Regions from separate parts of the Cupriavidus sp. UME77 genome, predicted to be linked through region 1. Evidence: predicted binding sites of a transcription regulator. Region 1 holds the regulator's gene; each other region holds the start of a gene.

Evidence for each region. The regulator FNR, encoded in region 1, switches genes on or off when oxygen is low (the NO sensors DNR and NnrR bind a similar motif). The targets are predictions, from matches to a motif close to TTGATNNNNATCAA.
Region 2: the regulator FNR is predicted to act here: its motif matches at 2,397-2,410, upstream of A9975_RS03665 (universal stress protein).
Region 3: the regulator FNR is predicted to act here: its motif matches at 5,454-5,467, upstream of A9975_RS03710 (DUF2892 domain-containing protein).

What each region holds. Positions count from the first base shown of each region.
Region 1 covers NZ_LZZU01000060.1:29,975-37,033, reverse strand. The annotation lists gene ccoN (cytochrome-c oxidase, cbb3-type subunit I) at 1-1,022, shown strand, start outside; gene ccoO (cytochrome-c oxidase, cbb3-type subunit II) at 1,042-1,719, shown strand; partial or broken gene A9975_RS38590 (cbb3-type cytochrome oxidase subunit 3) at 1,723-1,857, shown strand; gene ccoP (cytochrome-c oxidase, cbb3-type subunit III) at 1,954-2,883, shown strand; gene ccoG (cytochrome c oxidase accessory protein CcoG) at 2,939-4,438, shown strand; gene A9975_RS23885 (hypothetical protein) at 4,507-4,722, shown strand; gene A9975_RS23880 (hypothetical protein) at 4,725-4,970, shown strand; gene fnr (fumarate/nitrate reduction transcriptional regulator Fnr) at 5,057-5,782, opposite strand; gene A9975_RS23870 (sulfite exporter TauE/SafE family protein) at 6,081-6,845, shown strand.
Region 2 covers NZ_LZZU01000007.1:111,414-118,472, forward strand. The annotation lists gene A9975_RS03650 (carbonic anhydrase) at 1-187, opposite strand, end outside; gene A9975_RS03655 (hypothetical protein) at 305-1,246, shown strand; gene A9975_RS03660 (hypothetical protein) at 1,376-1,726, opposite strand; gene A9975_RS03665 (universal stress protein) at 2,476-3,306, shown strand; gene A9975_RS03670 (TraR/DksA family transcriptional regulator) at 3,583-3,963, shown strand; gene A9975_RS03675 (BCAM0308 family protein) at 4,063-4,566, shown strand; gene A9975_RS03680 (phosphoribosyltransferase) at 4,631-5,296, shown strand; gene A9975_RS03685 (bifunctional acetate--CoA ligase family protein/GNAT family N-acetyltransferase) at 5,353-7,059, opposite strand, start outside.
Region 3 covers NZ_LZZU01000007.1:121,774-128,832, reverse strand. The annotation lists gene A9975_RS03740 (alternate F1F0 ATPase, F1 subunit alpha) at 1-52, shown strand, start outside; gene A9975_RS03735 (F0F1 ATP synthase subunit gamma) at 49-945, shown strand; gene A9975_RS03730 (efflux transporter outer membrane subunit) at 858-2,432, opposite strand; gene A9975_RS03725 (HlyD family secretion protein) at 2,429-3,526, opposite strand; gene A9975_RS03720 (ABC transporter ATP-binding protein) at 3,523-4,221, opposite strand; gene A9975_RS03715 (ABC transporter permease) at 4,224-5,360, opposite strand; gene A9975_RS03710 (DUF2892 domain-containing protein) at 5,661-5,864, shown strand; partial or broken gene A9975_RS03705 (SDR family oxidoreductase) at 5,880-6,011, shown strand; gene A9975_RS03700 (alpha/beta hydrolase) at 6,020-7,059, shown strand, end outside.

The sequences.
Region 1 (7,059 bases):
TGGCTTATGCCATTGTGTTCTTCGGCACCATCATGAAGCGCAAGACCCGCCATATCTATGTGGCCAACTGGTTCTTTGGCGCCTACATCCTGACCATCGCCATCCTGCATATCGTCAACAACGCCGAGATGCCGGTGGGCATGTGGAAGTCCTACTCGGCGTATGCCGGCGTGCAGGACGCCATGGTGCAGTGGTGGTACGGCCATAACGCGGTGGGCTTCTTCCTGACCACCAGCTTCCTGGGCATGATGTATTACTTCATCCCCAAGCAGGCCGGCCGCCCGATCTATTCCTACCGCCTGTCGATCGTCCATTTCTGGGCGCTCAACTTCACCTATATGTGGGCTGGTCCCCACCACTTGCAGTTCACCTCGCTGCCGGACTGGGCGCAATCGCTCGGCATGGTGTTCTCGCTGATCCTGCTGGCACCTTCGTGGGGCGGCATGATCAACGGCATCATGACCTTGTCGGGTGCCTGGCACAAGCTGCGCACCGATCCCATCCTCAAGTTCCTGGTGGTGGCGCTGTCGTTCTACGGCATGGCGACCTTCGAGGGCTCGATGATGTCGATCAAGACCGTCAACGCGCTGTCGCACTACACGGACTGGACCATTGGCCACGTGCACTCCGGCGCGCTGGGCTGGGTCGCGATGATCTCGATCGGTTCGCTCTACTACCTGATCCCGCGGCTCTTTGGCGAGAAAGAGATGTACAGCGTGCGCCTGATCGAGCTGCATTTCTGGATCGCCACCATTGGCGTGGTGCTGTACATCGCCTCGATGTGGATCGCCGGCGTGATGGAGGGCCTGATGTGGCGCGCCACCCAGCCCGACGGCACGCTGACCTACGCCTTCGTGGAAGCGGTCAAGGCCAAGTACCCGTTCTACCTGATCCGCTTGCTGGGTGGCTTGTGCTTCCTCTCCGGCATGCTGCTGATGGCATACAACGTGGCCAGGACCATCATCGGCAAGCCTGCCGTGGATGCACTGATCCCGACCAGCGTTTCCGCCTCCGCCCATTGATCATTCCAGGATAGAAACGATGTCCGAAAAACGAAGCTTCTTTACGCACGAGACCCTGGAGAAGAATATCGGGTGGCTGATCATCTGCACCATCCTGGTGGTCAGCATCGCCGGGCTCGTCCAGATCGTGCCGCTGTTCTTCCAGCACTCCACCACCGAGCCCGACGCGGGTATCAAGCCGTATTCCGCGCTGCGCCTGATGGGCCGCGATATCTATATCCGCGAGGGCTGCGTGGGCTGCCATTCGCAGCAGGTGCGCACCTTGCAGGGCGATGTCGAGCGCTATGGCCATTACTCCACGGCGGGCGAGTCGGTCTACGACCATCCCTTCCTGTGGGGCTCCAAGCGTACCGGTCCCGACCTGGCGCGCGTGGGCGGACGTTACTCCGATGACTGGCAGCGCATCCACTTGCGCAATCCGCGCGACGTGGTGCCCGAATCGGTGATGCCGTCCTACCCGTGGCTGGAGAAAACGCCGTTGCAGACCAACGATGTCCGCGACCGCATGCGTGCGCTGCGCCGTCTCGGCGTGCCGTACACCGACGCCGAGATCGAGCAGGCGCCTGCCACGCTGGCCGGCAAGACCGAGGAAGACGCGATGGTCGCCTACCTGCAGGAGCTTGGCATCGCCAAGCGCAATGTGCGGGTCGATACCGCGGCCGCCGCGCAGCCCGCAGCCACGCCGGCCAAGGAGTAAGCCATGGCAATGATCACCGCGTTTTCCACTGTGATCTCGATGGCTGCCTTCATCGCCATCTGCTGGTGGGCCTGGTCGTCCGGGCGCAAGGCCGCCAACCAGGAGTCGGCCATGCTGCCGTTCGCCTTGCCCGACGAGCCGCTGGCCGCACGCCAAGACGCCAGGCCCGATGCCGGCCACCGCGTCGCGCGTCATGCCGGCGGCGCAAACAACACCACGCAGGAACACTGAGTCATGAGCGACTTCTTCACGGATTTCTGGAGCTACTACATTGCCGCCATCGCGCTGGTCGGCATCGTCTGGTGCGTGTGGCTGCTGTTCTCCCAGCGCAAGGTCACCAAGGTTGTGGGCGCGCCCGAGGACACCGGCCACGTGTGGGACGGCGACCTGCGCGAGCTGAACAACCCGCTGCCACGCTGGTGGATGTGGATGTTCCTGCTGGCATGCATCTTTGGCCTGGGTTACCTGGTGCTGTACCCCGGCCTGGGTTCCTACGCCGGCGTGCTCAAGACCTCCAGCCGGGTTGAGCTGGAGGCGCACCGCCAGGCAGCCGAGCAACTGCAGCGCGAGGTCTATGGCAAGTACATGCAGATGGACGTCAAGCAGGTGGCGGCCGACCCGGCGGCGCGCGAGATCGGCCAACGCCTGTTTCTCAACTACTGCGCGCAATGCCACGGCTCCGATGCGCGCGGCAGCCGCGGCTTTCCCAACCTGACCGACAACGACTGGCTGTACGGCGGAGATCCCGAGACCATCACGCAGACCATTACCAAGGGCCGCAACGGCGTGATGCCGTCGTTCGCCTCGACCATCGACGGCAAGCTCGCTGGCGACGTGGCGCAATACGTGCGTTCGCTGTCCGGCCTGTCTTCCGACCCGATCCGCGCCTCGCGCGGCGAGAGCACGTTCAAGTCCACCTGCGCGGCCTGCCATGGCTCCTCCGGCAAGGGCAACCAGGCGCTTGGCGCGCCTAACCTGTCGGACCGCGTGTGGCTGTACGGCAGCTCGGAGGCGAACATCGTCGATGCCATCCTGAAGGGTCATAACAACCATATGCCGGCGCACGAGGAAATCCTCACGCCGGAGCGTATCCGCATGTTGACGGCCTATGTCTGGGGCCTGTCCAACACCGGCGGCGGTGCAGGCGAGGGGGGCAGGCAATGAGCCACCATGCTTGTGCTTGTCAGCCGGGTTCGCACCGCGGCGAGGGTGTTCGCCCATGAACGCCCCCGGACCGGAGCCGCTTGAAAGGAATGGCGCCGCGTGGGCGCCGCTGCGCGCGCCCGCACCTGACTCGGCGGACGCGGAAACGTCGGACGAGACCCTGTACGAAGTCCGCCGCAAGATCTATCCGCGTTCGGTGTCGGGTGCGTTCTCGAGCTGGCGGGTCTGGATGGTGGTCCTGACCCAGCTGTTCTTCTATGGCATGCCCTGGCTGCAGTGGAATGGCCGCCAGGCCATGTTGTTCGATCTCGGCGCGCGCAAGTTCTATATATTCGGCCTGGTGCTGTGGCCCCAGGACGTGATCTACCTTGCCGTGCTGCTGGTGATCTCCGCGGTGTCGCTGTTTCTCTTCACGGCGATCGCGGGGCGGCTGTTCTGCGGCTACGCTTGTCCGCAGACGGTGTACACCGAGATCTTCATGTGGATCGAGCGGCATGTGGAAGGCGACCGCTTTGCCCGCATCCGCCTGGACGGCGACCCCTGGAGCGTACGCAAGCTGCGCCTGAAGGCCACCAAGCACACGCTCTGGATCGTGATCGCGCTATGGACGGGCTTTACCTTCGTCGGCTACTTCTCGCCCATTCGCACGCTCGGCGCGCAGGTGCTGAGCCTCTCGCTGGGTCCGTGGCAGACGTTCTGGATGCTGTTTTACTCGTTTGCCACCTGGGGCAACGCCGGCTTCATGCGCGAGCAGGTCTGCAAGTACATGTGCCCGTATGCGCGCTTCCAGAGCGTGATGGTGGATCGCGACACCTATGTGGTCACCTATGACGTGGGCCGCGGCGAGCCGCGCGGCAGCCGCTCGCGCAAGGCGGACCACAAGGCCGCCGGGCTGGGCTCGTGCGTGAATTGCAGCATCTGCGTGCAGGTCTGTCCTACTGGCATCGATATCCGCGATGGCCTGCAGTACGACTGCATTGGCTGCGGCGCCTGTATCGACGCCTGCAACCAGGTCATGGACAAGATGGCTTACCCGCGCGGGCTGATCCGCTATACGTCCGAGAACGCCATGCGCAGCGCGCTCTCCGAGAGCGTGGCGCGCAAGCGCCTGGTGCGGCCACGCACGGTGATCTACTCGGTGATCTGGCTGGCGCTGGTCGCCGGCTTCATGGCCTCGCTGGCCATGCGTACGCCGCTCAAGGTCGATATCATCCGCGACCGCGGCGCGCTGGGGCGGGAAGTGGAAGGGCGCTGGATCGAGAACGTGTATCGGCTGCAACTGATCAACACGACAGAGGCGCCAATGCGCGTCGCCGTCAGCGCGGGCAGCGATGAGCTCAAGGGCCTGGCCGTGGAATATGATCACGCTGCCGGCAACCTGGAGCCCACGTCCAATCGCCTGATTCCCATCCGGGTGCGCGTGCCGATCGAGTCCGCGGCGCAGGGCACGCACAAGATCGAGGTCACGGTGACCGCGGTGCCCGACGAGGGCGCGGGGGCGCATGGCGCGGAGATTCGACAGAGCACCAGCTTTATCGTGCCGCGCAATCTATGAGGCGGCGGGGGACGCTGGATACACCAATCCGTACGCTACATACGCGATCTAGAACTAGAGGAGGCCAGATGACGCAGCAAAGCAATCCCTGGTGGAAGGAGCCATGGCCGTGGCTGCTGATGAGTGGGCCGTTCGTTGCCATGGTGGCCTGCGGGGTCACGATCTGGCTGGCCATGACCCACCCGGATCCGCCCATTGAGGAAGGGGTCGCTCGCCACGGCCTGGTGGTCGAGAAGGCGGGCAGCGCGCGCCAGGCAGCGCCGGTCGCGGCGCAAGCGAGGTGATCATGAGACTACGCTGGCTGATGTGGGTGCTGTGGCCCGCTTTCCTGGTCGCCGGGCTGACGACCGCGCTGGTATTCTCCATGGTCGATCCCGGTGACCTGCGCTTCTTCGGCCAGCCGGTCGAGGCATCGCGGGAGGCGGTCTACACCGTGGGCTTCCTGATCGCGTGGGTGCTGTGCTCGCTGTCGAGCGGCTTGACGCTGTACACCATGCCCACGCGGCTGGCGGACACGGACGAGCTGGAGTGATTGTGATGCGCGCCTTGCCGGTTCAGGCCAGCAGGCGCGGCATCGCGGCGATCCGCCGCGGGCGAGGGCGGCGCGCGACGAGCGCGTCAGCAGGACTTGTTGACGATCTGCTTGATCCCCACCATGTCGACCAGCTTGACGTGGCGCTGGCGAATCTGGATCAGGCCGGCTTCCGCAAAGCGCGAGAACAGGCGGCTGACAGTTTCGAGCTTGAGCCCCAGGTAGCTGCCGATTTCCTCGCGGCTCATGCGCAGCACAAATTCGGAGGCCGAATAGCCGCGCGCGGACAAGCGCTCGGACAGGTTGATCAGGAAAGCGGCAAGCCGCTCCTCGGCGCGCATCGATCCGAGCGTGATCAACATGACCTGGTCCTGCGAGATCTCCTTGCTCATCAGGCGCATGAACTGATGCTGCAGGGAAGGCAGGACGTTGGACAGCGTCTGGAGATCGCCAAAGCGCACCACGCAGACTTCGGTATCTTCCAGCGCGGTGGCGTCCGACGCGTGCTGCATCTCGCCAAGGCCGTCGAGGCCGACGACTTCGCCGGGAAGGTGGAAGCCCGTGATCTGCGAGCGGCCGTCTTCCATTGTCAGGTGGGTCTTGAGCGTGCCGAAGCGGATCGCGTAGACGGCGGTGAGAGGGTCGCCGAGGCGGTACAGGGTTTCGCCCTTGCGTACGCGCACCCGGTCCTGGACCAGCGTATCCATCTTTTCGAGGTCCTGCTGCGACATGCCGACGGGCAGGCAGAGCTGGCCGAGCGAGCAAGTGGAGCAGCGGGGCGACATCTCGGTAATGGGAATGGTGGTGAGCAATTGGGGCCTGTCGGTTTAGCGCAGTCAATCAAGCGCGATGTGGCAGGCGCATTGAGTTGAGAGCTTGACGTTGAGAGTCGTCGGTTGGAAGCGCTATCCACATCGGCCTGGCGCGCGGGTCTTGCGGCAGTGCGCTATCTGTGCAGCGCGGCTTGCCGTGCCCGTCGTCATGTTTTGCGAGCGCGCTGATGTACGCGGGCGCCAAGCTTCATGTTGATAGCGCCTCTTGGAGCTGCGGGGGCGCGTTCTCCGCATTTTACCGCGCCGGACGTTGCGATTGTGTGATTGGGAGGAGAAGTTGACCATAGGCGTGCTTATCAGCGTATTTACCCTGGCTTTGCTGGGCGGCGTGCACTGCGCCGCCATGTGCGGCGGGATCGCGCTGGCGGCGGAGCAGGGCGGCGTTGCGCGCGTGCCTGCCACGGTGCTCCGGCGTCCCGGCCATTGGTTGCTGGAACTGCTTGTCATGCATGCCGGGCGGCTGAGCATGTATGCGGTGCTGGGAGGCTTGCTGGGCGCCCTTGGCGCTGGCGTCTGGAAGGCACAGTACCTGCCGCTGCAGCGCTGGTTGTTCGGGATCGGCAGTGTGATGCTGGCATTGTCGGGCTTGTGGATGTTGCGCGGGCGCACCACGGGTACGGGTTGGCTGGAGCGGCTCGCCGCCCGGGGCGCGGGTGGATTGCTGCGCGGCCTTGGCGCTATCGGGGCGCGCTTGCCAGCTGTGGCTCGGGCGCATGGGCAGGGCCGCTTGCTGCGCCGCTACGGCATGGGGCTAGCCTGGGGGCTGGTCCCGTGCGGCATGGTGTACGGTGCTCTTGCCATGGCGTTGCTGGCCGGCAATGCCCCGTCGGGCGCGCTGGTGATGGCCGTGTTTGGCCTGGGCACCCTGCCGAACCTGCTGGTGATCTCGGGCCTGTCCGGCTATCTCAGGCAGCTTTCGCGGCGCCCGGCGTTGCGCGCTGGCGCTGGCCTTGCGGTGGTGGCCTTTGGCTTGGCCGGGGTGGCGCGCGCGCTGCTTTTACCTGAGACGCTTGCCGCGCATGGATTCTGCCTGGTCTTCTGAAGCGCTGTTTCGTGGTGTATCTGTCACTTCCTCGCTGAGGTAGCTGTGCGAATCGGTTGCAGGTTTGCCAGGGAATGCCATACAATCGCAAGAACAGCGATATCGCGCAGCGTATTTCATCGTGGCATCGTCAGGTAGCATCCGCTGCTCAGGGATGCATGCCAGGAACACCCAGGCAGGCATCAGCGCCAGGGACCGTTCCCCATCCGCCGTC
Region 2 (7,059 bases), on a different contig from region 1:
CATTGCGAATGACGAACAGTTCTCCCGGCTCACGCTGGGTGAGGAGCTCGGGCACGACGCGACTGTCCGAGCAGGTGACGAACAGCGCCTTGGGATTCTGTGTCGTTGCGAGTTGCTTGAAAAGCTCGATTCGTTGAGGATAGACGTCGCGCTGAAAGCGCAGAAAGCCGTCGATGATGTCACGCATGGCGTCCTCCAGATTGGTTACGTGATACAGGCACGACCGTTCGATATTTTGTCATGCCGGTGCGCAGCGATTATCGCCGATGTGACTGGCCACCAACAATATGGGACGTGAGAACTCATGAATGAGAGCACTTGCCAGGAGCGCGGCCGACACAGGTTCGCGCAAGTCAAGGCCTACCATATCGCAATCTTGACGATGTGCCTTCTATTCCATGTGTCAGTCGCGCGGGCGGCGGACAATGCTGCAAGCTTGCATGACCGATACGAGAGTTCAGTACAACAACTCAACCACAGTCCGTTCCAACGCAGGCTGTACCTGGAATCGATCGAGTCGGCCTCTATGCTTAAAGGCGAGATCTACAGCGTGTTGGATCACCCGTTCGCGGTAGTCGATGGGGCGCTGCATAGTGGCCCTGAGGCGCCGGCCAACTGGTGTGATGTGCTGATATTGCACCTTAACATCAAGTACTGCCATGCTGCGATCGGAGGAAACGGAACCATACTTGAGGTGAACCTAGGCAAGAAAGTCGAGCAAAAGCTTGTGGACACCTACCGCTTGCAATTCAATTACCGAGCGATACCCAGCCCCACTACGGAGTACTTCCGGGTAGAGCTTAGGGCTGACAACGGGCCGCTAAGTACCAAGGACTACCTGATTGTGCTCGAGGCGGTACCCGTTGAAGGGAATCGGACTTTCTTGCATCTCACCTATTCCTATAGCTACGGACTGGCCGGGCGCGTTGCAATGAGCACCTATCTGGCTACCATCGGTAGCGGCAAGGTAGGCTTCACAGCTATCGGCAAGGTGGCTTCCGCTGGAAACAGCAAATATGTGGGAGGTATCCGCGGCTTGATAGAGCGCAATACCATGCGCTACTACTTGGCCATCGACGCGTACCTGAGTGCGCTGTCAAGTCCGCCGGGAAAGCAGCTCGAGCAACGCCTGACCAGCTGGTTCAATGCCACGGAGCAATATCCCCGGCAACTGCATGAAATTGAGCGCCCGGCGTATATGCAGATGAAATTCAAAGAGTATCAACGTCAGCAGGCCGCAGGATGACAGACGCATCCTCATGTTGCCACGTCAGCGATCACGAGACGCAAGATCAGGTGCGAGGAACGCACCACTTCCCTGGAGGTAGCGGCGGGTGTACCGGTTTTACCTAGCCAGGGAAGCTGCGGTGTGGGCTTAGTTTTTCTGCGCGTCGGCAGGCGTACTGGACATTTCCTGCTTCATTTTCGCGTCGTTCGCCTTCTTCTCAACGCTCTTGTCCTGCTTGGCGGACTTCACGCTCTGGTTGTATTCGGTCTTCGCGGCCTTCTTCTTGGCTTTGTATTGGTCCGATGCTTGCTTGTTGGCATCGCGGCGCTGGACCAGCGGATCCTTCGGTGGCTCGATCTGTGTCATGCCGGAAGGTACCGCAGCATTGCTGCGATCAGGAGGGGCCCCAGGCGCCTGGGCAAAGGTAGCTGCGCATAGCAGGCCTGCCGCCAGTGCCGTAGTAACCCGCAAGGTGCGAATCCGCTCGTTCTTGGTCATGTTTTTCCTCACCGATGAGGGTTCGAATCTGTGTTGGTTGACTTCGCGGGAAGCGAAGGCTGAACTGCACCACGCCGATGGCAGCGTTTCTTGCGCATTTCGCTGATGGTGGACTCCGCGACCGTGGGGCATAGGCGCCAATTCGCCCCGAACCGCACGGCGGTTGAGGTACGGCCGAGTCAGCGTACCGACCAATGCCTTTTCCCGATGGCTTCGAGAACGTGGCGACCCTGGTCAGTGAGATGCAGACGGCATCGATTAGGGGATAGCTGCTCTAATCGGACGAGTTGCCGCTTCACTAACGCGTGGAGATCATCGGGGTTCAACTCGTGAGGCCCCTGAGAGTCCAGGATAAGCATTAGTGCTGCATATTCATGAGGACTTAACATCATCGTCTCCAGCGACGGGGCGGAGCTTGTATGAAAAAGCGCGCTCTTGATGAAGGGTTTTGCAGGCGCGTTGTCCGTGCTGCTGTTCTGGCGATCTATTGAGCGCACCGCAGCTAGATGGTGAGTTGGCGGAGCCTGTTCGCTGCGCCATGGGGTTCAGGCACTCTCCGCTGGATCGCTACGCATCGCAATCTTGGATACATTCGCTTACAGAGGTGCGTCATATTCTCAGGAGGCTACCGAAATCGGCACCAGTGCAGAAGGTGCAGAAGGTATCGGGCTTGACCTGAGTCAATAGCCACGTCCAAGCGCTTCCTAGACTGGATTCAGGTTCCCAAACCCAAACCGCACAGGAATGCTATGGAATATGCCAGCATCATGGTCCACCTGGACACCAGCCCACGCGCGCTGGACCGGCTTGAAATCGCTGCCCGGCTCGCCGTGGCCCGCCATGCCCGGCTGATCGGGCTGTTTGCCGGCTTTATGCCGGACGTCGCCTGGTTTTACCTGATGGAGGGCGCCGCGGCCTATATCGACGAGGACCGCCAGCGGCGCAGCGAGGCGCGCGAGGAGGTGCACCGGCGCTTCCTGGTGGCAACGCAGGACCTGGGGATCGAAACCGAGTGGCGGGCAGTGGATGGCGATCCGTTGATGATGGCGCTGCGCGAAGTGCGCGAGGCCGACCTTGTCGTTGCCGGGCAATACGATCCGGGCGACCCGGACAGCTTTGTGGCGACCCAGTTCCTGGAAACCCTCATCCTCGACGGCGGCAGGCCGGTCCTTGTCATTCCATTCGCCGGGCAGTTCGCCGCACCCGGCGCACGTGTCATGGTGGCTTGGAACGGCGGACGCGAGGCCACGCGCGCCTTGCACGACGCCATGCCCCTGATCTGCGGCGGGCAGGCCAAGGTGCTTTGCGCGCAAGGTACTGGCGCGCGGCCCGATGCGAGCCTGCCGGGCCATGCCATGGCTGCGCTGGCAAGCCATGGCGTCCAAGCAGAGCTCGAACACTGCCAGGAAGGATCGGACATCGCCATCGGCGAAACCTTGCTCTCGCGCGCGGCGGATTTTGGCGCCGATGTGGTGGTGATGGGCGCCTACGGGCGCGGCCGCCTGCGCGAGTTGGTACTGGGTGGCGTCACCAGGGCTTTGCTGGACACCATGACGGTGCCGGTCCTGATGTCACACTAGTCACATTAACTGCCCGCATAGCGCCGCCGCGATATCCGCGCCCGCGCGCACCATCGCTGCGGCTGGCTCTGTGCATCGCCGGAAGTGAGATTGACGCGCATCAAGCTAACCGCCAGCCACCCACCTATATTGAAGCTTGAAGCGGAACCAGGGTTCAGCGCGCCACGCCGCAGGCGCTTCGTGCCAACGGCCCATCACTTGATCTGGCGCAAGCGGCCTGCCCGATGTCATCGCATCATGGATGTGGATCCACCTTGCCGCGCCCGGGAGTCAACGATGTCCGATTTAACGAAAGAGCAGCTCTCCAGCCTCGTCACCTTGCTGGACAGCAGAGAGCAGAGAATCCGTGGCCAGATGGACGCCGCAGCCGTTTCCCGTACCGTGTCCGCCGAGCGCGAACCGAGCGACGACGCGGATCTCGCCGAGCATGACACCGAGGAGCGCATGGACGATGCCGTGGCGGAACACTACCGCATGGAACTTGCCGACATAGCGGTGGCACGAAAGCGGATCACCGGGCTCAGCTACGGCGTGTGCCTGGACTGCGGCGAGCCCATTCCTTATCCGCGGCTGCAAGCGTATCCCACGGCCAAACGCTGCACCCCGTGCCAGCGCAAGCACGAGCACATGTTCGGGGCGCCGAGCGGCATGCGATGAGCATGCGCGGGCGTTCCCGTGGGCGGGCTCGCCAGGTGAGTCCGCGAAACAGCAGGCAGGCCGCGTGGGCGCTGCCCGATACGATTTCAGGAGCCAGACATGAAAGTCCGTGAGCGTTCGAGCCAGGTCAGGCCGGCCCGTTGGGACCGGCTTCCCCAGGATCCCATCCACGATGCCTACAAGCAGCCGGAGAAGGCGCCTGCCATCGCTTCCTGTCCCGCTTGCCACGCGGTCTACCTGAAAGGACGTTGGCAATGGCGGGCCGTGCCGCCCGGCGCCAAGGCGCTGATGTGCCCGGCCTGCCACCGCATTGCCGACCATGTGCCCGCGGCGCAGTTGACGCTGGATGGGGCGTTCCAGCAGGAGCACCGGGATGAGATGCTCGGGCTAGTGCGGCACCGGGAAGCCCTGATGAGAGAGAGTCATCCCATGGAGCGCATCATGGAGACGCTGGTTCAGGAGGACCGCATCACCATCACGACCACGGGCTTTCACCTGGCACGCGATATCGGCTCTGCCGTGCATCATGCGTATCGGGGCAAGCTGGAAATCGACTATCCCGACGCCGATGAGACCCTGTATGTTCATTGGTACCGCGCTTGAGGGCCGCAAGCCCGCTCGGTGGCTAGCCAGAGCCCCTTGCCGGTAAGAGGCAAGAGGTAATGTCATGACTTTCCAGGACAGGAACGAGGCCGCCGAGCGGCTGGCCGAAGCGCTCGCCGGGTACGGCGACGCCCATCCCCTTGTGCTGGCCATTCCACGGGGCGGCGTGCCGATGGGCAAGATACTCGCCGAGCGGCTCGGCGGCGAACTGGACGTGGTCCTGGTCAGGAAGCTAGGGGCGCCATTCGACCGCGAGATGGCGGTCGGCGCGGTCGATGAAAGCGGCTGGGTCTACGTGACGCCCTACGCGGCACGAGTTGGCGCCGACTCCAGCTATCTCAACCAGGAGCGCAACGAACAGCTTGCATTACTGCGCCGCCGCCGGAAGCAATACACGCCGGGGCGCTCCGCGCGTGCGCTGGAAGGGCGCACGGTGATCGTGGTGGACGATGGGCTTGCCACGGGTGCCACCATGATTGCCGCATTGCATGCCTTGCGGCAGCAGCATCCTGCCCGGCTGGTGTGTGCTGTGCCCGTGGCCGCGCCGGCTTCGCTCGCCGAGGTGCGGCGTTACGCGGATGAGGTGGTCTGCCTGCGGTCGCCGGCCAATTTTTCCGCCGTCGGTGAGCATTACCGGGAGTTTCCGCAGGTTGAGGATGAGGAAGTGGTGGCTTGCCTGGAGGGGGATTCGGGGCAGCACGGGGAGGGACGTTTGGCGGGAAGGGAGTAGGGGGGCGTTCTTGGAGTCGGTGTTTTTGATCTTTGATCTTTTCGGCCAATGCGATGTCATGGCCCATCGCCTGAGTCCGACCCCGTCAGCAAGAGGCGGAGTTCCACGCCGTCGCTCGCAGGCTGGCCAGTGCGCAGAACGTGGATACCGCTGCTTTCGGCGAGCCTGAGCATCGCCCTGTTGGTTGCCAGCGTGGTGCCGACCAGCTCCCGCGTGCCGCGTGCGCGGCAGTAGGCCACCATTTTGCCCAGCAGCAGGCTGCCGATGCCCTGGCGCTTGCAATCGGATCGCACCGCTACGGCGAACTCGGCGCGCAGGTTGTCGGGGTCGGCCACGGCCCGCACTTCGCCCAGGATGGCCGGCTGCCCGCCGGTCGCCGCTCCGACGGCGACGAATGCCATCTCGCGGGCGTAATCGATCTGGGTCATGCGTGCGAGCTGGCTGTGCGGCGGTTGGCGGATCATGCAGAAGAAGCGCATGCGGATATCCTCTGGGGTCATGGCCGCAAAGAAGGCCTGGTAGGCGGGTTCGTCTTCGGGATGCACCGGGCGCAATCGCAACGGTGCACCGTGCCACGCCACGGTCTCCTCCAGTTCCTTGGGATAGGGGCGGATGGCAAGGCGGGCTGCGCCTGGCTGCGTAGCCGTCGCCACGCCGATGCGCGTGTCCAGGGCCAGCACGCCCGCGCTGTCGGCCAGCAGCGGATTGATATCGAGTTCGGTGATTTCCGGCAGGTCGCATAGCAGTTGCGACAGCTGGATCAGGACCTGGTACAGGGCGTCATGGCAGATCGGCGGCTGGTCCCGATAGCCTGCAAGCAGCTTCGCAACGCGCGTGCGGGCGACAAGATCCCTTGCCAGGTTGACATTCAGCGGCGGCAGGGCGATGGCACGGTCGGCAATGCACTCGGCGGCGGTACCGCCGTGTCCAAACAGCACCACGGGGCCGAACACAGGATCGGTGGTGGCGCCCAGGATCAATTCAAAAGCACCTGGCCGGCGGATCATGCGCTGTACCGTGAAGCCATCCAGGCGCGCCCCGGGCCGCTCGCTGCGAATGCGGGCTTCCATGCTCTCCAGGGCCTGCCGCACCTGGCCGGCAGACTGCAGGTCCAGCGCCACGCCATCAACATCGGACTTGTGCGTAATGTCGCGCGACAGAATCTTGACGACAACCGGAAAACCGATGCATTCGGCGGCGGCGACGGCGGCACCGATATCGGCAGCGGTCCGAGTTTCCACCACGGGGATGCCATAGGCGGTCAGGACCGTGCGGGCTTCGGGCTCAGTCAGCATCGAACGGCCGGTGGCGAGCGCGTCGCGGATGCACTGTCGCGCCCGTTCGCTGTCAGGCTCGGCGCCGGTCGGAACCGATGGCGGCGTCTGCATCAGCAGCTCCTGGTTGTGGCGGTAGGCCACGGCCTGCAGGAAGCCGCGCACGGCCTGTTCCGGCGTGTCGTAGGTGGGAAGGCCCGCGTGCCGGCAGATCTGGCGGGCACGGGTCACCGAGTCGCCGCCGAGCCAGCTTGTGAAGACGGGGCGCGATACCGTCGACGGTGTGGCCGGCGCAGTTGGCGTGATGGCGCCGATGAGGGCAATGGCGATGTCGCTGCTTGGCACGATCGCCGTGGGAGCGTGGATCATCAGGATCGCATCGCTGCCGGGGTCCGCCGCAAGTCGCTTCAAGGTGTCGACGTAACGTTCGACGGGAGCGTCCCCAACGATGTCGACGGGGTTCGCGTGCGACCAGGTTGGTGGCAAGAC
Region 3 (7,059 bases), on a different contig from region 1:
GGCCGGGCTCGAAGCGCAGGCACATTCTGCGGCAGAGGGGTGGAGGCAATGAGCGACTCGGCCGCCACGCTGCGGCACCAGATCGGCAGCGCCACGGATCTGCAAGCCGTTGTTCGCACCATGCGCGCGCTGGCCGCCTCCAGCATCAGCCAGTACGAGCAGTCCGTGCTGGCGCTAGCCGACTACCGCCGCGCGGTGAGCCTTGGTCTTTGGGCATGCCTGCGCACGCTGGCGCCCGCAGGTTTAACGCCTGGGGAGAGCAAGCCTGCCTTAGCGGGAGCGGTCGGCGCCATCGTGTTCGGCTCCGACCAGGGGCTGGTGGGCCAGTTCAACGAGGTGATCGTCGACCATGCGCTCAAAACGCTCCTGGCCATGCCCGGAAAGCGAGAGGTCTGGGCCGTCGGCGAGCGGGTGCGGGCTCGCCTGGCCAGCGCCGGCGTGAGCGTGGCCGGCACCTATGCGGTGCCCGGCTCGGTCGAGGCCATTGCCCCGCTGGTCGACCGGCTGCAGCTCGATACGGAAACACACCCGAGCCAGGCCGCGCAACCCCGTATCTACGTCTTCTACAATCAGCCAAGGCCGGGCGCCCTCTTCCAGCCCGTAGAGCAGCGCCTGTTGCCCCTTGACGCGCAATGGCTGGCCGGGTTGCTGGCGCAGCGCTGGCCGACGCCGAATCCGCCGGAAGTGATCGGGGGCGGCACCGCCACGATGCGCGCGCTGATCCGCGAGCACCTTTTTATCTCGCTGTTCAGCGCCTGCGCCGAATCGCTGGCGAGCGAGAACGCCAGCCGCCTGGCTGCGATGGAGCGGGCCGACAAGAACATCGACGAATTGCTCGCCAGCCTTCGCGGCCAATTTCACAGCGAGCGGCAAAGCGCGATCGACGAGGAGCTGTTCGATGTGGTGGCTGGGTACGAGGCGCTGTCCGAGGATGACATTGGCTGAATGGTGCCATCACGATGCGGCAGGCCTGAGCGGCTGTTGGGATATTCGGCGCTGGCGTCCCAGCCCCCGCCCAGCGACAGGAACAACGCCACAGTGTCCTGCAGCCGCTGGGTCGTGGCTTGCAGGTAGCCGATATCGGCCTGGTGAAATTGGGCGTCCGCCACCAGCACCTGCAAGTAGCCGGCGGTGCCGCCCTGGAAGTTGGCCTGGATCTCCTGCAAGGCCTCTTGCGCGAGATCCCGCCCATAGCGCGTGGCCTCGACCAGCTCACCATCGTGCTCCAGGGCCCGCAACGCGTCTGCCACCTGCCCGAATGCGGCCAGCACCACTTGACGGTAGCCAGCCTGCGCCGCTTCCATCTGCGCCAGGGCAGCTCGCCGCCGGTAGTACAGTTCGCCGCCATGGAACAACGGCGCTGTGAGGCCCGCCCCCAGGCTCCAGACTGCACTGCCACCGCCAAACAGCGTCCCGAGCTGCAAGCTCTCGCGGCCATAGCCAGCACTCAGGGTGATGGCGGGAAACATGGCGGCGGTGGCCACGCCTACCTCGGCGCTGGCGACGTGCAGCTGCGCTTCGGCCAGCAGCACGTCGGGACGGCGCCGGACCAGTTCCGCCGGCAGCAGCCGGGGAATGTCCGCCGGCAAGCGCAGGGTCTCCAGCGTCACGGCAAGCGGTTCGCCCTCGGCAGGGTACTGGCCAGACAGGGTCGCCTCCAGATGATCGGCCTGCTCCAGCTTTTGCCGCAGCGCAGGCAACGTCGCCTCCAGCGCGGCAAGCTGCACCGCCAGGCTCAGTTCGCTGGCGTGTGCTGTCGTGCCGGCCTGCACCTGCGCGCGCGTGATCTCCACCTGTTCGCGCACCAGGGCCGCCAGCTCGGTGGTGGACTGGATCTGCGCCGCGTAGCCGGCCTGTGCGACCACGGTGTTGACCAGATTGCCCGTCAGCGCCAGGTAGGCGGCGCCGAGCGTCTGCCGCTGCAGGTCGACCTGGGCGGACAGCGCCTCGACCGTGCGCCGGTTCAGGCCGAACAGGTCGAGCGTATAGCTGACCGTCGCGCTCAGCGAGAACAAGTTGAAGACGGTGCCCGGGACGGCCTGGCCGATGCGGACCGGCGATGCCGACTGCCGGGTGGCCCCGGCTGCGGCGTCCAGCTGCGGGTAGAACACGCCGGCACCGGCGCGCATGGCAGCCTCGCTCTGCCGCAGGTTGGCCTGCGCCGCCTGCAGTGTGGGGTTGCCCGCCAGAGCCCGGATCATGGCGCCGTCCAGCGCGGCGCTGCCGAACATGCGCCACCAGTCCGCCGGCAACGTGGCCCCTTCCATGAAAATTTGCGAGATCCCGTCACCGGGCGCCGTGCGCACCGCGTCTGCATCGCGCGTGTAGCTGGCCGGCACCGCCGGCTCGGGGCGGACGAAGTCCGGGCCCACGGCGCAGCCGCCCAGCAAGGCAAGGACTAGCGCGAACCCGGGCAGCGCATGGCGCTTCATGAGGCGCCACCCAGGTAGACATCGACCAGTTGGCCCGGATAGACAGTGAGGTTCTGCGGCGGGCTGAACCTGAACAGCAGGGGCAGCACGCGCACGTCCACGCGCTCGGTACGTTGGTCGGACAGCTGGATCTTTGGCGTGACGTAAGGCTGCGTGCGCACGAACTCCAGCGGGATGCTGGTGTTGGTGCCGCGCACAAACATCCTTCCCTGCAGCGCCTGCCCGGATTTTGCGCTCGGCAGGCGCTGCAGCAGGATCTCGTCGACATACACGCGCACCGCCAGCGTGCCTGGTGCGCTGCCCATCACGATCACAGGGGTATTGGCCTGCGTATAGGTGCCGTAGGTGCCTTGCGAGGACACATAGGCGCCCACCGCCGTATTGACCGACATCACCACGCCGTCCACCGGCGCGCGGATCACGTACTTGCCGAGCAATGCCGTGGAGGCAGCCGCGGCCTTACGCAACGCATCGACCTGCCGTTCCTGATTGCGGATGTCATAGACCCAGGCGCCGGCGCGCGTCAGCTCCAGCTGGCGGCGCGCCACGTCGAGGTTGCCGCGCGCCACGCGCACCGCATTGGCGGCGTTGTCCATGGCGTCCTGGCTGACGGAGCGGGCGTTGAGCGCATAGGACCGCTGCAGCTTGTCGAGCTGGTCCTGCACCGTCTTCAGGCTGGCGGAACTCGCCTCGGCCTGCGCGCGCGCCACCTCCAGCGTTTCCTTGCGCGGCTGCGCCCTGAGCTGCGCGAGCTGGGCCTCGGCAGCCTCCGCCTGCGCCTGTTGCTGCGCGGCCAGCGCGCGCTGCACGGAATCCTCGATCACCAGCAAGTCCGCGCCCCGCCCCACCTCCTGCCCCTCGCGCACCGGAATACGGACTACCGTTCCCGCGACTTCGGGATACAGGTTGATATTGGCGCCGTTGTCCTGGTAGCTCTCGATGATGCCATTGGCGTAGATACCGTTCTTGTACGGATTGGCCGCTGGCTGGAACACCGGCGGCAGCGGCGGCCGCTGCTGAGCATAGAGAATGGCCGCCACCACGCCGATCAGGGCGCCCAGCGCTGAGAGGATGAACAACAGCTTGTTCTTCATCGTGCCTCTCCCCGCTCGATACCCTTGAGCTTGCCATCTTCCATATCGAGGATGCGGGTGGCCATGTCGAAGATGCGGGCATCGTGGGTGACGATCACGATGCAGCGCTTGTCGTTGAGGATATGCACCTTGACGAACTCCATGATGGCGTGGCCGGTGTCGCCGTCCAGCGAGGCCGTGGGCTCGTCGAGAATCAGGATGTCGGGCTGGCTGACAATGGCACGGGCGATGGCCACGCGCTGCTGCTCGCCGCCGCTGAGCTTGATCGGCGGCAACTGGGCGCGGTTGGCCAGCCCGACGATCTCCAGGTAGCGCTTGGCTTCGTTCAGCGCATCGTTCCAGTCGCGGCCCTTGAGAATCAGCGGGATCGCCACGTTTTCCAGCGTGGTCAGGCGCCCAAACAGGTGGAAGTCCTGGAACACGAAGCCGATCCTGGCGAGGCGGAACGCCGCCAGCGCATCGTTGTCCATCTGCCAGATACTGGTGCCGTCGATCACCACCTCGCCACCGTCCGGGCGCAGGATGCCGGAGATCACGCTCAGCAGCGTGGTCTTGCCGCTGCCGGATGGGCCTACGATAAACAGGATCTCGCCGAAGTACGCCTCGAAGGTGACCTGCCTGAGCGCATTGGTCCGGGCCTCCCCTTGGCCGAACCATTTTTCCAGCGCCTTTGCGGCAATGGCAACGCGCGGCATGCTTACCCCCGGAAGATGTCGAAGGGTTCGATGCGCAGCACCTTGCGCACGCCGATATAACCGGACACGGCAGCGATCACGATCACCATCACCAGTGCGAGGCCCAGGTTATAGAACGTGATCATGGCGGCGTAGTCGGGGATACGCAGCCGCGCCAGGCTGATCAGGATGGCGCACAGCCCAATGCCCAGGCCGTAGCCGGTCAGCGCGGTGAAAGCCGCCTGGAACACGATCATCGCTACCAGTTCGTGCCCCTTGGCGCCGATGGCCTTGAGTGCGCCGAACTTCTCCAGGTTCTCGAGGATAAAGGTGTAGAACGTCTGCCCGGAGATCGACAGGCCGACGATAAAGCTGATCACGGTCATCAGCAGGATATTGGTGCCGAGCCCAGTCTTGTATTTGTAGAAATCCGAGATGCGCTGGATGAACTGCGCCTTGGTGAGCGCGCGGTAGCCCAGCCGTTGCACCTCCTGCTGAATCCGCGTGACGTCCGCCATGGACTTGGGCTCCACGAGAATGTAGGAAATCGTGTAGCGCGTGGTCGGCAGGTACTGGATGGCGCGCTGGTAGGTCGTGTAGAGCGTGGGCACACCAAACAGGCCCGTGGTGGAGACCTGTGCAATCCCGACGATGACGCCGCGGTTATCGTTGATCTCGAATTCGGTGCCCACCGCCGGGTTCTCCAGCTTGTCGAATTCGGCATCCTTGACGACCAGGAAGGCGTTCTCGGCGTAGATGTCCTCGATCCTGCCATTGAGCACGTCAGGGCGCCCGAACAGGCTGGCGTCATCAATGCCAACCACGGTCACTGGCTGGTAGGTGCCGCTGCGCAGACGTACCAGCGCGCCGCCCGAGTAGAGCGGCACCGCAAACTTGACGCCCTCGATACTGCGCACGGCATCGAGCACGTAGTCCGGCATGCCGATGGTATTGGCCACGGTATTGACCGCCGGGTCCATGACCCAGATGCTCGCGCCGATGTTGTACACGGTCGACGACGATCGATTGAGCACGCCGGCGAACAGCGAGGTCATCTCGATCATCAGGAACACCGCGAATGTGATCCCGACCAGCAATCCGGTGAACTTGGCCCGGTCGTTGACCAGCAGCTTGTACGCGAGTTTGAGGATACCGGGCACCATGTTCTTGCTTTCTTGACCGTGTGCTGCGCAGGGGGCATCAAGGCATGCTGGTGCCGTGTACTCAGTCTAGTATCGGGCGCTTGATGGCCTTTGACGCAGATCAATCTCGCCTGCGGCGTGGCCGGTGACGCCGGAGCTGCGTGCACTCCAGTGCTAGTGCTAGTACGCGTCAAAGTTGCCATAGATCAAGGCCACCGGCAGCCATCTGGCTATATTGGGCTTGTGCAGCAGCCGGATCGCGAAACGAACCCGGCAACGCTGCACCTGCATTTAACGGGCTATCGAAAGGAGGATGCTGTGCAAATCAATATCGGTACGGTTGACCGCACGCTCAGGATCGTTGTCGGCTTGGCCCTGATCGGCCTTGCCGTCACCGGCACGATCGGCGTGTGGGGATGGATCGGCGTGATCCCGCTCCTGACAGGGCTCGTGCGCAACTGCCCCCTCTACAGCCTGCTCGGCGTCAGGACCTGCCCGGCCTCGGGCGGAAACCCCGACTGATCCGGCCGGCCTGCGCCCGTGGCCCCTGTCGGCAGGCTTGGGCGCCCGGAAGAGGTCGCGGCGCTGATTCCCTTCCTGTGCTCCGATGACGCAGCATTTGTCACCGGCGCCAATATCGCCATCAATGGCGGGCAGCACATGCAATGAACGCACCTATGCCAACCCGTGAACCTGCCGCTGCGCCCGAGGCGGAGTGTGGCTGTGCTCCCATCGAGGCTGCACCGGACCAGCTCGACGAGCAAGTGCGCTCCGCGCTGGCCTGCGCGACGCAAGGCATGTCGCTTGCCTCGTTCTGGCTGGCCGGACTGGACTGGGCGTTGCACCTGGCCGTCTCCCCTGGCAAGGTCGACACGTCCCTGGGGGAGTGGATGAGTGCAATGATTGCCGCGACCGGCGGCATGTTGCCGGGTCCGGCCACTGCGCAACCAGCGCCCGGCGCAACGGCCCCGCCGTCCGACCTGCGCTTCGCCGACCCCGCCTGGTCGCAGTGGCCTTTTCGCTTCTGGCGCGATGCCTTTCACAACAACGAGGCGCTATGGGCGTCGTTGACGCACGGGCTGCGTGGCGTATCCCGGCACCATGAGCGGATCGTGTCGTTCTGCGCGCGGCAGATGCTCGATACCTGTTCGCCCGGCAATGCCTGGTGGCTGAATCCCGTGGTCCTGCAGGCCACGGCAGCCAGCGCCGGCGGCAATTTCGTCAACGGGACCCGGCACTGGCTGCACGATATGCAGGACGTGATGGCGGACCTGACGCGCGACCCAAAGCTGCGCCGCCCGCCCACCTTCAAGGTTGGAGGGGACGTCGCCATTACGCCCGGCAAGGTGGTGTTCCGCAATGCCCTGATCGAGCTGATCCAGTACGCGCCGGCCAGCGCCGAGGTATGGCGGGAGCCAGTGCTGATCGTGCCCTCCTGGATCATGAAGTACTACATCCTGGACTTGCAGCCGCGTGACTCGATGGTGCGCTTCCTGGTCGGGCAAGGCCACACGGTCTTCATGATCTCGTGGAAGAACCCGGGTGCCGAAGCGCGCGACCTCGGGCTTGACGATTACCAGCGCCTCGGCGTGCGGGCTGCCTTGCGCGCGGTGCAGGAACGCTGCCCCGGTACGCGCATCCACGCCGCCGGCTATTGCCTGGGCGGCACGCTGCTGTCGATCTGCGCGGCGGCGCTTAGCCGCGACGACAGTGGCTT